2 regions of the Veillonella sp. S13054-11 genome follow, and region 1 is predicted to be linked to the other one. Evidence: a T-box and tRNA genes for the amino acid it is inferred to sense, from the RefSeq annotation. Region 1 holds a T-box; the other holds one or more tRNA genes.
What was found. The T-box of region 1 lies ahead of cysS (cysteine--tRNA ligase). A T-box ahead of a tRNA ligase gene usually reads a tRNA of that ligase, here a tRNA-Cys.
Positions count from the first base shown of each region.

Region 2: it has a tRNA-Cys gene. The T-box ahead of cysS (cysteine--tRNA ligase) is inferred to sense a tRNA for this amino acid. The anticodon was not compared.

Region 1 is NZ_PPCY01000003.1:1,876-9,498, reverse strand. It holds gene gltX (glutamate--tRNA ligase) at 1-781, shown strand, start outside; gene VPHSUH08_RS03455 (bile acid:sodium symporter family protein) at 918-1,871, shown strand; T-box leader at 2,112-2,318, shown strand; gene cysS (cysteine--tRNA ligase) at 2,368-3,816, shown strand; gene VPHSUH08_RS03445 (Mini-ribonuclease 3) at 3,806-4,282, shown strand; gene rlmB (23S rRNA (guanosine(2251)-2'-O)-methyltransferase RlmB) at 4,284-5,015, shown strand; gene VPHSUH08_RS03435 (NYN domain-containing protein) at 5,018-5,551, shown strand; gene sigH (RNA polymerase sporulation sigma factor SigH) at 5,625-6,299, shown strand; gene secG (preprotein translocase subunit SecG) at 6,305-6,541, shown strand; gene rnr (ribonuclease R) at 6,600-7,623, shown strand, end outside.
Region 2 is NZ_PPCY01000001.1:194,700-202,322, forward strand. It holds gene VPHSUH08_RS00930 (ScpA family protein) at 1-431, opposite strand, end outside; gene VPHSUH08_RS00935 (phosphoethanolamine transferase) at 601-2,433, shown strand; gene VPHSUH08_RS00940 (DUF523 domain-containing protein) at 2,528-2,983, opposite strand; tRNA gene VPHSUH08_RS00945 (tRNA-Leu) at 3,090-3,178, opposite strand; tRNA gene VPHSUH08_RS00950 (tRNA-Cys) at 3,193-3,267, opposite strand; tRNA gene VPHSUH08_RS00955 (tRNA-Gly) at 3,277-3,351, opposite strand; tRNA gene VPHSUH08_RS00960 (tRNA-Phe) at 3,359-3,434, opposite strand; tRNA gene VPHSUH08_RS00965 (tRNA-Asp) at 3,440-3,515, opposite strand; gene VPHSUH08_RS00970 (MBL fold metallo-hydrolase) at 3,566-4,162, opposite strand; gene VPHSUH08_RS00975 (TrkH family potassium uptake protein) at 4,178-5,665, opposite strand; gene trkA (Trk system potassium transporter TrkA) at 5,678-7,018, opposite strand; gene VPHSUH08_RS00985 (S1 RNA-binding domain-containing protein) at 7,024-7,623, opposite strand, start outside.

The DNA.
Region 1 (7,623 bases):
TTTAGGTTGGGAGGTCCCTAAGTTTGGTCATATTTCTTTGATTCTTGGTAAAGATTACAAGAAAATGTCCAAACGTCATGGTGCTACCTCTGTTGAACAATATAAACAATTAGGCTACTTGCCAGAAGCACTTGTAAACTTCTTGGCACTTCTTGGTTGGGCTCCTGAAGGTGAAGAAGAATTCTTCACACAAGATGAATTAATTCAGGCTTTCTCTATGGATCGGGTAGCGAAAAATCCTGCTGTGTTTGATATTGATAAATTGAACCATATAAATTTCCACTACATGAAGAATTTGAGCGATGAAGAATTATTCCACCTTTGTTTGCCGCATTTGAAAGAGGTTGGTTTAGCTCCAGATAGCTTGAATCAAGCTGATATTGATTGGTTGACATTATTATGCTCTACATTCCGTGATCATATTAGCTATGGTGCTCAAATCAAAGATCATGTAGGCTTGTTTATGGGCGAAACAGTATTCCTTGAAGAGGGGCATGAAGAAGAATTGTGTGCTGTATTGAATGAAGAAACAGCTTCAACAGTTCTCGGCGCTTTCCGGAATGCATTGGCTGAACTTGATGAAATTACACCTGAAGTTGTAAAAGCAACAATCAAGGCCGTAATGAAAGAAACCTCTTTAAAAGGTAAATTCGTATTTATGCCAATTCGTGTAGCTTTAACAGGTCAAATGCATGGTCCAGATTTGAATAATATTGTCACATTACTTGGTAAAGAAAAGTGCTTACATCGTTTAGATAATGTAGGTGCATTAACAAAATAAATTTGATCAATTAATCAAAGGAGTTCACGTAACAGGTGTTATGTGAACTCCTTTTGTATGTGTTGTTAATATTCTATAGAAATGCTATAATAATCGGCGTATTAAATTTTGATTTATTATGAAAGCGAGTGTTTTTATGAGTGTTATTCGTTCTATTAATCACTTATTCAATAGTTATCTATCCTGGATAGTACTATTGATGGCTGTTTTAGCATATATGCTACCTGCAGTATTTTCTTGGATGACTCCTTATATTGCTTACATGCTACAGTTTGTTATGTTTGCGATGGGGTTAACATTAACGGCTCAAGTCTTTATTGATGTATTTAAGCAACCAATGAAGGTTATTCTCGTATCCGTAATCCAATTCTTATGGATGCCATTGGCAGGTTTCTTAGTAGCCTTAGCATTTAATTTTCCTCCAGAAGTTGGGATTGGTTTTATCTTGTTGGGTGCATGTCCTGGTGGTACTGCTTCTAATGTAATGACCTTCCTTGCAAATGGTAATGTTCCCTTATCCGTATCAGCAACAACTGTATCCACATTATTGGCACCTATTTTAACGCCTTTATTTGTCGTATTATATGCTGGTGCAACATCTTCTATTGAAATTCAATTTATGCCAATGTTTATATCCATTGTAAAAATTGTGTTAGTACCAATTATTTTGGGGATTGTATTGAATTACTTTATTGGCGCAAAAATTGAACCTGTAAAATCTGTATGTCCAACCATTGCAGCTATCGCGGTATTGCTTATCTTGGCAGCTGTAACTGCAGTTAACCAAAAGCAAATTGCCGAAACCGGTTTCATTATTTTTGTAGCGTGTTTAGTACAAAATTTGAGTGGTTATGTTGTGACATACTTGGTATGTAAAGCCCTCAGTATTGATGTGTCTTCTCGTCGTGCTATGCAAATCGAAGTGGCTATGCAAAATTCTGCATTATCCGTATCTTTAGCACTAAAACACTTTACACCACAAGCTGCGGTAGCAGGTGCAGTATTCTCCATCATTCATAACTTTACAGGATCTATCTTTGCTGGAATTTGCCGTAAACATGATGATCAAGAAAAATTGGAAAATGCTTAATATTAATTGATTTGATGTAATGACATTATTATTACTTGTGTGCTATAAAAGCTATTGTTATGAATGATAATAGTAATTTAATATTCTGATTATATATCCTCATCTTTCAAATTAAGCTATTTAAAATACCTATGTATGATATGTGAATAGCTGCTTATGAAAGATGGGGATTTTTCTTGTAAATATTGACATTCTATAGCTTTATTGGTAAAATATTTTTATATATAAATATAGATTATTTTAATAGCTGAGACTGAAAGAAGTACTCTACAACTAACTTTTTAGCGAGAACCGATGGTGGGAGGGTTCATGGATAGGTAGACGAAATGCATTCACGAGCTGACACTCCGATTATAGGTAGGTTTGTCCGGTGACGCGCCGTTATGCGATGAGTGGGTACCACTGCTGGTGCCTAACAGAGTGGAACCGCGGACCATCGTCTCTGTATGAGATGAGAGGTCTTTTTTATTTTACAAAAATGGAGGCATCGGTAACGATGAGAGAAATTACTATTTATAATACTATGACGCGCCAAAAAGAGGTTTTTAATCCTGTAACACCAGGTGAGGCGAAAATGTACGTATGTGGTGTCACACCATACAATCATCCTCATATTGGCAATGCTCGTCCTTTCGTGACTTGGGATGTAATTCGTCGCTATATGAAACATGTAGGCTATAAAGTAACCTATGTACAAAACTTTACTGATGTGGATGATAAAATCATCAACACTTCTAATGGTGAAGGCGTCTCTTGGGATACCATTGCAAATCGTTATATTGATAGTTATTTTGAAGTAATGGATGCATTAGGTGTACAACGGGCTGATATGTATCCACGTGTATCTACGCATATTGATGATATCATTGCTATGATTAAAACATTGATTGACAAGGGCTACGCCTATGAACTCGATGGCGATGTATATTATAGTGTGGAGAAATTTGAACATTACGGTGAGTTATCTGGTCGTACATTAGACGATATGGAGGCAGGCGCACGTATTGAAGTAGATGGTCGTAAGAAGAATCCTATGGACTTTGCTTTGTGGAAAGCAGCAAAACCTGGTGAACCTTATTGGGAAAGCCCATGGGGGAATGGTCGTCCAGGCTGGCACATTGAATGTTCTGCTATGAGCCAAAAATATTTAGGCACAGAATTTGACTTCCACGGTGGTGGTAGCGATTTGATTTTCCCTCATCATGAAAATGAAATTGCTCAATCAGAAGGTTGCTCTGGTCAACATCCAGCAGTGCGCTACTGGTTGCACAATGGTTTTATCACTATTAACTCTGAAAAAATGTCTAAGTCCTTGAATAATTTCTTCTTGGTAAAAGATATTTTAGAACAATATAGTCCTGATGCATTGCGTTATTTCTTATTGAGCACGCATTACCGTAGCCCATTAGATTTCTCTGATGAGCGTCTAGAAGAAGCTAATAAATCTTTGGAACGGTTAAGCACAGCTATTGAAAACCTTCTTTACCTTGAAAAATGTGAGCCAGGCTCATGTGATGAAGCTCAACGCTTATTAGAAAAAGCGAAAGCATACGAAGAAGAATTTGAGGATGCTATGAGTGATGACTTCAACACGGCTTTAGCAACATCTAGTATGTTCGGTCTTGCAAAAGAAATTAATATCTACTATCAAGCTGTAACAAGTAGAGAAGGCGTTGTTTGCCAAGAGGCAATTGCTGAAGTGAAACGAATATTCAAATTTATGACAGATGTTATTGGTGTTCTCGAAAAAGCTTGGGAAGGCAACACGGGCGCCAATGCTGCTGAATACGAAGAATTAATGCAAGTTATTCTTTCTGTACGTCAAGCTTGTCGCGAACAGAAACAATGGGCATTAGCTGATTGTATCCGCGATCGATTAGCTGAGATTGGTATTACCATTGAGGACTCTCCTCAAGGTGCACGGTGGAAAAAACGTGAAGTTTAAACAATTTCAATTCTTAAAGAATGAAGCGATAAAAAAACTAACGGCTCTTGAAGAAGAGCCGCTTCGTTTGCGCAAACGAACAATAGAGGAGTGCTTAAGTGCTGATGCAGTTATGCTAGCATATATCGGTGATGCAGTATACTCCATGTATGTGCGTGAACGCGTGGTACAAATGAATATTACAAAAGTACAGATTTTACATACTATCGTTACTGAATTTATTTGCGCTAAATCACAGGCGAAAGTATTGCTAGAAATAGAAAATACTTTCACAGAAGAGGAACAAGCTATTGCACGCCGTGCTAGAAATAGTAATGTAAACGTGCCTAAAAGTAGTACTGTTCAAGAATATCGCAGTAGTACGGCCTTTGAAGCAGTACTAGGATTTCTTTATGAAACGCGCCAAGAAGACCGCTTACAGCATATCTTGGGGCAAGCCTTTTCTATAACTTTACGAGGTATGTAGTATGGATAATTATATTGTAGGTCGCAATGCGGTTAAAGAAGCCCTTAAAAGTGGCCGTTCTATTCAACGTATTCTGGTCAGTGAAGATAAGGTAAAAACAGGGTTAGCTGATATTGTAGGTCTTGCTAAATCTCAAGGAATTGAAGTTAGACCAACACCTATAAAACAAATGAATAAGTACGATTTGGAAGTACCTCATCAAGGTGTTATAGCTCTTGTATCGGCCGTTCAATTTAAGGAGTTGGGTGAGGTATTACAAGAAACGACTCATGAGGTTCCTTTGTTGATCTTAACGGATGGTGTTGAAGATCCACATAATATGGGAGCCATCATTCGTACAGCTGAATGTGTGGGAGCGACGGCTGTACTTATTCCTAAACGACATAATGCGCCCATTAATGCTACTGTTGCGAAGACCTCTGCTGGTGCTATTGAACAAATTCCACTTGTACAAGTTGGCAATGTAGCACAAACCATAAAACAACTTCAAAAACAAGGGTTTTGGGTGATGGGAGCCCACATGGAAGGTGACCGCACTTTGTACGAGGCTGACATGACAATTCCAACCGTTATCGTCATTGGTAATGAAGGTAAGGGGATTAGTCGCGTTGTAAAAGAAGCTTGTGATTTCCTTGTAACAATTCCTATGTATGGAAATTTGAATTCTTTGAATGCATCTGTTGCAGCTGCAGTTCTTATGTATGAGGCGGTACGTCAACGCCAGGCGAAATAATCATGCTAAAAGATATCTTAATTGTAGACGGCTATAATGTTATTTTTGCTTGGACTCATTTGAAGAAATTGGCTCATGAGTCCTTAGAACATGCGAGGATGGAGCTTCGAGATAGATTGTTGAACTATGGTAAATTTAAGGGTTACGAAGTAATCCTTGTATTTGATGGTAAGTATACAAAATCTGGAGGCTCCATTGAATCCATTACAAGTGGATTTATCGAAGTGTATACTGAGGATGGAGAAACGGCGGATTCCTTTATTGAACGAGAGGTATTTTTACGTAAAGGTAAATATACTAATGTATATGTTGTGACCTCCGATGGAGCAGAGCAAAATCAAATTCTAGGCTCTGGCGGGTTGCGTATTCCTGCTCGTGAGTTGCAAAATATGATTCGTATAGCTAAGGAAGAAGAACGACTTCAATATGCTCATGAACATAGACGTGATCAATTTTCAGTGCGTCGTAATGAAGTGGGAGGTTTATTATCTCCTGAAGTTGCTGAAAAGCTTGAGAAATTGCGTCGAGGTCATTGATAGTTGAAAATCATATACCGTTCCAGTATAATAAATATATTGGTTTTTCTCGCTCAATTGTAAGGAGGAGCTTATGAAAATGATTCATACACGCAAGTCCGATTACAATTTCAAGGAAATGACCGATGAGCAAGTTGTGGTCATAGCTCAGGAAGAGCAAAATGAGTTTGCAATCGATTATATTGTTAATAAATATAAGAACTTTGTAAGAGCTAAGGCTCGCTCCTATTTTTTGGTAGGTGCCGACCGAGAGGATATCATCCAAGAAGGGATGATTGGACTCTATAAGGCAACGCGAGATTTTAAACATGATAAATTAGCGTCTTTTAGAGCCTTTGCGGAACTTTGTATAACTAGACAAATTATTACAGCTATTAAATCGGCTACAAGACAAAAACATGCGCCTTTGAACTCCTATATATCCTTAAATAAACCGGTGTATACAGAGGACTCTGAGCGTACATTGATTGAAATGCTATCTTCAACAAAGATTACAAATCCTGAAGACCTCATTATCAGTCAAGAGGAACTAGATGATATTGAGCGCAATATTGGTCATATTTTAAGTGATCTCGAATGGGAAGTCTTGGAAGGATACCTTGATGGACGTTCCTATCAAGAAATGGCTGAGGTCACAGATCGTAGTGTTAAATCTATTGATAATGCACTACAAAGGGTAAAACGTAAATTAGAGAAGTATTTAGAACATCGTGTATTGAGCTCGCATCGAGCATCACAGGAAGGATGACAGTCGTGACAAATTTCTTAATGATTGTAGAAGTAATCGTATCTATTTTATTAATTGTAGTAGTTGTTGCACAAAATAGCAAAAATGCAGGCATGGGCGGTGCTGTTTCTGGTGCGGCAGACTCTTCTTTTGGTGGTAAGCAACGCGGTTTAGATGCTTTCTTATCTAAATGTACGATTATATTGGGGATTATCTTTGCTGTGTTGAGCTTAGTATTAGGGGCAATGATTAATCAATTCTAATGATGAAAGCCTGCTTTGCAGGCTTTTTCTTTTTTCATCCTAATAAGGGGGTGCAGACTTGAAGAAGAAGGTATTGGACTTTTATAAATCTATACAACCACATGCATACCATATTGAGGATGCAGCAATGGATAATCGTATTCGAGGTGGCAAAGATCTTGAAATATTTATTCGATCTGCGAAAATGCTCGCCCGTGAAGGCATATTAACTTCATCTCGATCAGATGTATACCGATATGAAGATCAACAGCATGAAGAATATGAAGGTATCTACAAAGGATATCGTAAATCTTATGGATTTGTTATTATGCTGGATGATGAAGATATTTATGTAGCAGAACAAAATAAAGGAACTGCTATGCATAATGATAAGGTACGTGTTCGCATTGTACCATCAGATTATACAAAGCATAAACGTGAAGGCATCATCGTTGATGTTATTGAGCGTGCTAATGAAACCATAGTTGGTACTTACGACAGACAACAACACTTTGGCTTTGTTGTACCAGATGATGAACGTATTGGAACAGATATTTTTGTAGATTTAAAAGATACTTTAGATGCTCGGAGTGGAGCTAAGGTACTAGTAAAAATTACAAAATGGCCTGAAGGCAATAAAAAACCTGAAGGGATTATTACAGAAATTCTAGGTTATAAGGGGGATGTAGGCCTAGATATTAACTGTATTATGGCTAATCATAAGATTCCTTTTGCATTCCCTAAAGAGGTAATTGAGGCAAGTGAGAAGATAGATACTATTGTTCATGAAGATCCGAAGCGGTGGGATCTTAGAGACTTACAAATGGTAACTATCGATGGAGAAGATGCAAAAGATCTTGACGATGCTGTAAGTGGTCGTAAATTACCAAATGGTAATTATGAGCTAGGTGTACACATTGCGGATGTTAGTCATTATGTTACTTCAGGCCAGCCTATTGATAATGAAGCATACAAGCGGGGGACTTCAGTTTACTTAGTGGACCGCGTAGTACCAATGTTACCAGAGGTATTATCGAATGGTATTTGTAGTTTAAATGCACATGAGGACCGCTATGCTATGACGTGCATGATGGAGATTGATG
Region 2 (7,623 bases), on a different contig from region 1:
TGATATAACTGTGAAAGTTCCAAATTATATACACTATCTAATCCAAGCACACTCGTTTCTTCAGGACGACTAAATATATTCGCAGATACAGCGGTACGCTCCATTAATAGAGATGTAATATCCTTAATTTTCTTAAATTCTACTAATTTTGCTACCAACTCGTCACGTGGATCCTCTGCTTCATCGGGCTCAGGTTCAGCCTTAGGTAATAACATGCGTGATTTAATCTGTAATAAGGTAGATGCCATAACAAGAAATTCACTACTATAATGAATATCAAAATGGTTCCAATTGTCTAGATATGCCAAGTATTGACTCGTTATTTCAACGATAGGAATATCGGTAATTTCTATTTTATGTTTTTCAATGAGATGCAAGAGCAGATCAAGGGGACCTTCAAAAACGTCCAACTTGTAGTTATAATCTCCCATAAAACCCAATCCTCAGAAAAAATGTTTTTAACTATATAATTATAAAGCATTTATAGTAGTACTTTCAAATAATTGTTTTTTTTACACTCATCTGCTATCTTTATTATTGTAATTATTTTATATTAAAAAAAGATACGTTATTGTGTATTCCTTTTAGAGAGGATTTATTATGTCATCGAGTGTGAGGCAAATTGGGCGAAATCCAATTTTTCGCTTTGGTATTATAGGTATTGTTTTATATATCATTTTATTTTTAATTTATGAGCCCATAACCTTAGGGCTTGATGTAGAGGATATTACGATTTTAGCTGTACCAACAATTGTAGGTACCTTTTTATTTCAATATTTTATGGGGTGTACCGTTTTCCACAGGCCTTTTTTAGGGTATGGCCTAGTCGGAATCTTATGGGCACTTACCTTTCCTCTTTTATTCCATTGGTCCTATGTGAAGCCATTATACTTCTATGAATTTGCTAATGATTTTTTATTTGGCTTATTAATTTTCATGGGATTATCAGGCATTCAGTTTTTACTGAACCAAACAAATCGCTTCCATAAAACAACATCCTTAATCATGGCTATCATTTCCATGATTCTGAGCTTAATACCATTCTTACAGATCGGCTATTACATGACTACTTGGCATTGCTTAACGCCAGCCAGTCTGCTAGCCGTATATATGACCAATCCAGAAGAAGCATTTGGTTTTTTAAAGAATGCAGCTGGAATACCTGGTCTTATAGCAATAAGTATTGGTCTTATCTTATGGACTTATTTATTGTACTGGTCTAACTTAGGTATGAAAGCAGTAGTAAACTTAAATACTACACGTCCTATGCGGTCAGCTATGCTTATCGCATCCCTTGTAGCTTTTTTAGTATATGTACCATTCTTCTTGTTCCCACAAACCTGTATTGTGGCGAACTGGATTGCTGCAGGCGATTATGTAAAACAAATGCAACAATATAATGATAATCACCACTTAGTATTTGATTCCTTTAATTTAGACACAAAGGAAACAGCGGTGAACAAAACACCTGGTACTATTATTCTAGTCATTGGCGAATCTAGTTCTCGAGATTATATGAAAGTATATAATCCAAACTTCCCATATGACGATACTCCATGGCAAGGCAATATGCGTTCGGACAATAAAGACTTTGTCTTCTTTGATAATGCCTATTCATCGTACGTACAAACAGTACCAACCTTGGAGCGTGCACTATCTGAACGAAATCAATATGATGATAAACCATTTCTTGATTCAGCCAATATCTTAGATATTGCTAAAAAAGCGGGATACACGACTTCTTGGTTTAGCAATCAAGGTGTATTCGGTGAATATGATACAGCTATTTCATTAATGGCTAAGACTGCAGACACAACAAAATGGGCCCATGAATCTTATGCATTCTCAGATCGATATGATGAAGCTCTATTGCCATTATTAGAAACTGTAGATCCTACCAAGAACAACTTTATCGTTATACATATTATGGGTAGTCATATTTACTACAATGATCGTTACCCGCATGAATTTAGCAAGTGGAAACAAGGTCCGTATCCTGATGGTCAAGAAGCATATGCTAACAGCCAATTATACACAGACTGGTTATTACAACAAATTTACAATTATGGCAAAGACAAATTAAACTTACAAGCCATGGTGTATTTCTCCGATCACGGTGAAAGTTTAGACAAATCGCATAACCCTGATACATTTGATTTTGTTATGACACATATTCCATTCTGGGTATACCTATCTCCACAATATCGCTCAACCTATCCACAGACTGCTAAGGTACTTGCAAAACACGAGCATCAATTCTTTACTAATGATTTGCTATACGATACATTAGTTGGTCTCATGCATGCTCCAAGTCAACGATATGATGCAACACGAGATTTTAGTAATGCTCAATATCGATTTAATCTACATAACTTAACTACATTACTTGGTGAACAACCATTAGCAAATGATCCTGTTAATACAAACAAGTAGTCTTTAATTGATATTGTTGCCATTATTTTTCTATTGTATTAAGTTATTTTAATAGTAAAACAACTTAATATAACCAAAAAGAGATGAGTTTAACTCATCTCTTTTTTTCTGCAAGCAAAAGCTCTATATCATTTTCCGTATAAATTCTTATATTCTTTTCTAATAGAGCCTCTACAGTACATCCATGACCATTTTTCAATGTTCTAGTAAAAGTTCCATCATAAATGCACTTATATCCACAGCTAGGACTTTTCGCCTTCATCAAAGCTTGCTTGCAACCATATTTTAGTGCAATATCAACTGTTAATTGAGCACCTCTTACAAACTCATCTGTAACATCAGCTCCATTAACAGTACATATACGTTCACCCTGCCGCTCCGCAGGATCACGAGGCGTACTAAGTCCCCCTAACACTTCCGGACATACTGGTACTAATTCATAATATTCCTTTAGAGCCTCTATCGTTTCTATATAATTGTCTTTGCCATCATATCGACAGGGTACACCAAATAGGCATTCACTAATCAATAACTTAGGTTTCTTATTCATAGATTTATCTATCTCTTATATATTTATACGTAACTTATAGTAATAATTTTCACAAATCGTTTTAATTGTATATAAGAAAAAAGACTAACCCAAAGTTAGTCTTAATTGGTGCCGAGGACCGGAATCGAACCGGTACGGTTGTTTCCAACCGACGGATTTTAAGTCCGTTGCGTCTGCCTGTTCCGCCACCCCGGCATGGGTAACGATTGTGGAGGCGGCACCCAGAATCGAACTGGGGAATAAAGGTTTTGCAGACCTCTGCCTTACCGCTTGGCTATGCCGCCATATAAAATTGGAGCGGGAAACGAGATTCGAACTCGCGACCCCCGCCTTGGCAAGGCGGTGCTCTACCGCTGAGCTATTCCCGCATATAAATGGTGCCTCAGGACAGAATCGAACTGTCGACACACGGATTTTCAGTCCGTTGCTCTACCAACTGAGCTACCGAGGCATAAATGGCGACCCCGATCAGATTTGAACTGACGATCTTCGCCGTGACAGGGCGACATGTTAACCGCTACACCACGGGGCCGTAACCAAAGTACTTGCTTAGTATATCGGTTATCAGGACTTTTGTCAACACTATACTACAATATTTTTAATAAATTCTTCCTCATGTTTTAATATAGTAGATTCCCTATGTCCAGGCTCAACAATTAACTCCTTAGACAAAGTTAAAAGATGATTCAAACTCTTAATCAAATCAGCTGGATTACTGTTATAATTATCTGTATTTCCCACATTTTGTTTAAATAAAGTATCACCAGTAAATAGATGGCCTTCAATTTCTAAACAAACCGATCCAGCACTATGCCCAGGTGTATGATGAACTATTATATTAAAAGGATCTAACTGTAATTGCCCTTCTACTAAATCATTACAATGTGTATACATTTTTTTCTTATATACACTTGGTCTCCGTCGAATTAACTGTAACAATTCTTGATCTAAAGGATGTAAATAAGCGGGAATATTATAATGTGTACATACTTCATCCAAGGCGGACACATGATCACAATGACCATGTGTCAATAAAACTGCTATAGGTTCAGAATCCGCAACCATATCAATAATGTGGTTACAATGAAAGCCCGGATCAATGATTATAGATTTTCCCTCTTTGATAAGTACATAACAATTTGCTTTATAAAGCCCTAGAGGACGTTTTATAACTTCCATATAGTTCCCGCCCTCCTATAGAATACGATATCGTTTAGGAACCTCTTTTTTAATAAAATACCCTTCCCAAAACTGAGGGTGAAGCATAACTAAAATCGTAAATAACTCCAAACGACCTAGTAACATGTCTACAATAGCAATACATTTAGCAGTATCCGGCATAACATTAAAGGAATCAGTAGGACCAAAGCCACCAAACCCTAGTCCTACATTGCTAAGAAAGGCCGTAACCACTTGCATAGAATCATATGTATTAAGACCAGTACAAGTCATTAGAAAAACAGATACCACATAAATCATTAAATATAAAAATAAAAATTGCTGTGTCATCTGGATCCATTTAGTAGGCATCGGTTTGCCATTAATACGTACTACTTGAACCATATCAGGATGAATTGATTTTCGCAGATAAATTATAGAACTCTTAATCAAAATAATAAGTCGTATAATTTTTACACCGCCCGTTGTAGAACCACTACAACCACCAAAAAATGTACAAATAAATAACATCATCTGTGCTGCAGCAGGCCACAAATCATAATCACTAATAGCAAAACCACTACCAGTTTGAAGCGAAACTAAATTAAAGGCAGCATTTCTAACAATCTCTAAAGGACTAGAATAGCTAGATTGTAATGCTAGAGATATTGATACAATGGCAATACCAATAAACACTACAAGCCAGTACATACGTGTTTCAAAATCATTAATTAAAACGCGAATTCCTTTTTGAAGTGCATTGTAATACACAGAGAAATTGCCACCAGCAAGAAACATAAAGAATATAAATACGAAACAAATATAATTACTTTGTTCATAAATAAAAGCCCCTGCTGATGTCGGTGCAAATCCACCCGTGGCAATAATAGAAAAGGCATAGTTTAACGCATCAAAAGGTTCAATGCCGCCAGCCCACAGCATAAGAAAGCAAAGAGCAGTAAAGGCAATATACAACTGCCAAAGCTTGGTGGCCATTGATTGAATACGCGGCATTACAACACCAGGCTTTGGTACAGATGCCTCTGCATTAAAGAAATGTGCTGCATCTGCTCCTAAATTCTTTAAAAATGATAAGATAAGGACGATGATCCCCATCCCTCCAACCCAGTGCATAAGACCACGCCACAATACAAATGTGTTTGGTAACGTATCAACACTATAAATAATAGTTGCACCAGTTGCAGTAATACCTGAAGTGGCTTCAAATAAAGCATCAAAAACATTAGTCAATATGCCACTCCCCAAAAAAGGTAAAGCCCCCAAAATAACCGTAAATATCCAAGTAGAGGATACAACTAAGAACCCATCACGAATACTAAAGCTTTGACTTTCACAACCGTAATAAGATAAAAGCGTCCCCAAAACTAAAGAAAGGCTTGTGGTTATAAGGAATGACCAATATGCAGTTTCAAATACGACACTATATATAAAAGGGATTAAAGTAAAAACCCCAAATATATAGAGTAGTCGACCCACTAAGGACATAACGATTTGAATTCGCATAGCCCCTCCTTACTAAGTAAGATATTTAAGCAATTTGCTTACCGATTCAGGTAATGTAAAGAGAACGATATGATCACCATCTAAAATTTGAGTATTACCACGAGGTACGATAGCTTCATTTTCCCGTAAAATTACACCTACTAAGGCCTTCCCAGGTAAACGAATATCTTTCAATTGTTTACCTGCTACAGGTGATTCATTGGTAATTTCAATTTCGATAGATTCGGCTTTACCACCTTCAAAGGTGGAAATAGATACAACCCCTTCTCCACTTCGTACAAAGCGCAAAATTTGACTTGCAGTTAATAAACGTGGAGAAAATACTACATCAATACCTACTTGCTCCATCAGCATAATATATTCTGGCCGTCCCACACGAACAACGGTTTTTGGGATGCCCATATGCTTCCCTACAAGTGCTACAAGTAAGTTAAGTTTATCATCATCTGTTAGAGCAATAATTACATCGCTATCAGCAATTTCCTCAGCTTCGAGCAAATCAAAATCAGTACCATCCCCATTGATAACCATGGCTTTATCCACTTGATTTGCCAGTTTCTCACAACGGTCAAAATCTTTTTCAATAACCTTCACAGAAAAACCAGCTTTTTCTAGTAATACAGTTAAGTTACGACCTAAGAGACCTGCCCCAATGATTACAGCCCGTTTATAGAATGTATTATAATTATGGAACCAAAGTTTCTCCACTTCAGAAACGGACTCTTTCAAACCTAGGAAAAATACACTATCATCAGCCTGTAAACGACTTTCACCATGCGGAATAATCATTTCACCATAGCGCAAAATACCAACTAATAGAACACCTTCAGGAAAGCGAATTTCTTTTAGTGGCTGTTCTAATAGAGGAAATTCATTATTCAATTTGAATTCCATAAGGCGCACAGCACCCTGACCGAACTCCTCAACATCTATAGCTGATGGTGTTTCTAAAATTTGTAGTAACTCTTGAGCTGTAACCATTTCAGGATTGATGAAAAGATCAACACCTAATTGAGCTCGTATCTCCTCATCCATATGTTCCGCCACACTATTATCACGAACGCGTGCAATAGTTGTAGGCACACCTTTTATTTTAGCTACCGAACAGGATAGCATATTAACCTCATCTGAATCAGTAACAGCAATAAACATACCAACATCAGATATATCGATTTCATTCAATAATTGAACATCACTGCCATTCCCTAAAACTAGGCTAACATCTAATGTATTTTCAAGATTATGAATGCGTTCTGGTGAGCGATCGATAACATATACATCATGATCGTCTTGAACAAGACGTTGTGCTAATGAATAACCAACCTTACCAGCGCCTACAATGACAATTTTCATCGTCTTTATTCCTCATCTTGGGACTCATCACTAACAAGAGGTGTCCATTGGCGACCTATGTCGGTAAGCAATGTCCAACCATCCTCCTGAACAATTTTTTTCTCTTTCATTAAATGCCCTAAGGCACGTTTGAACGCAGCCTTACTAATATTGAACTTATCTTTAATCAACATCGCTGAAGACTCATCACTATATGGCATCTTTCCACCGCGATTTAAAAGATATTCCATAATAATATCACCATCTGAAACAAGAGCTTTTTCCTTTGTAGGGCGCATAGATACATTGACACGACCATCATCGCGTTTGAAAGTAATACGACCTTCAATCATTTCCCCTACTTTTAACTTTCTCGTCATTTCAGAACGATGTAAAAAGGCAATCCAACGCTCAGGAGTGATAAAAAATGCCCCATCACTCGTTAAGTTATAGATAGCACCTTTTACAAGTTGACCAACCGTAGCTTCAGTAGCAGCTTTAGAGGCACGACGCATTTCATCATCTACATCCATGGAGACCGCAAAACGGCCAGATTTATCAGTATATAGACGAACCCATACCTTTTCCCCTACCTGAGGGCGACCACGCATCTCAGCATGAGGCAT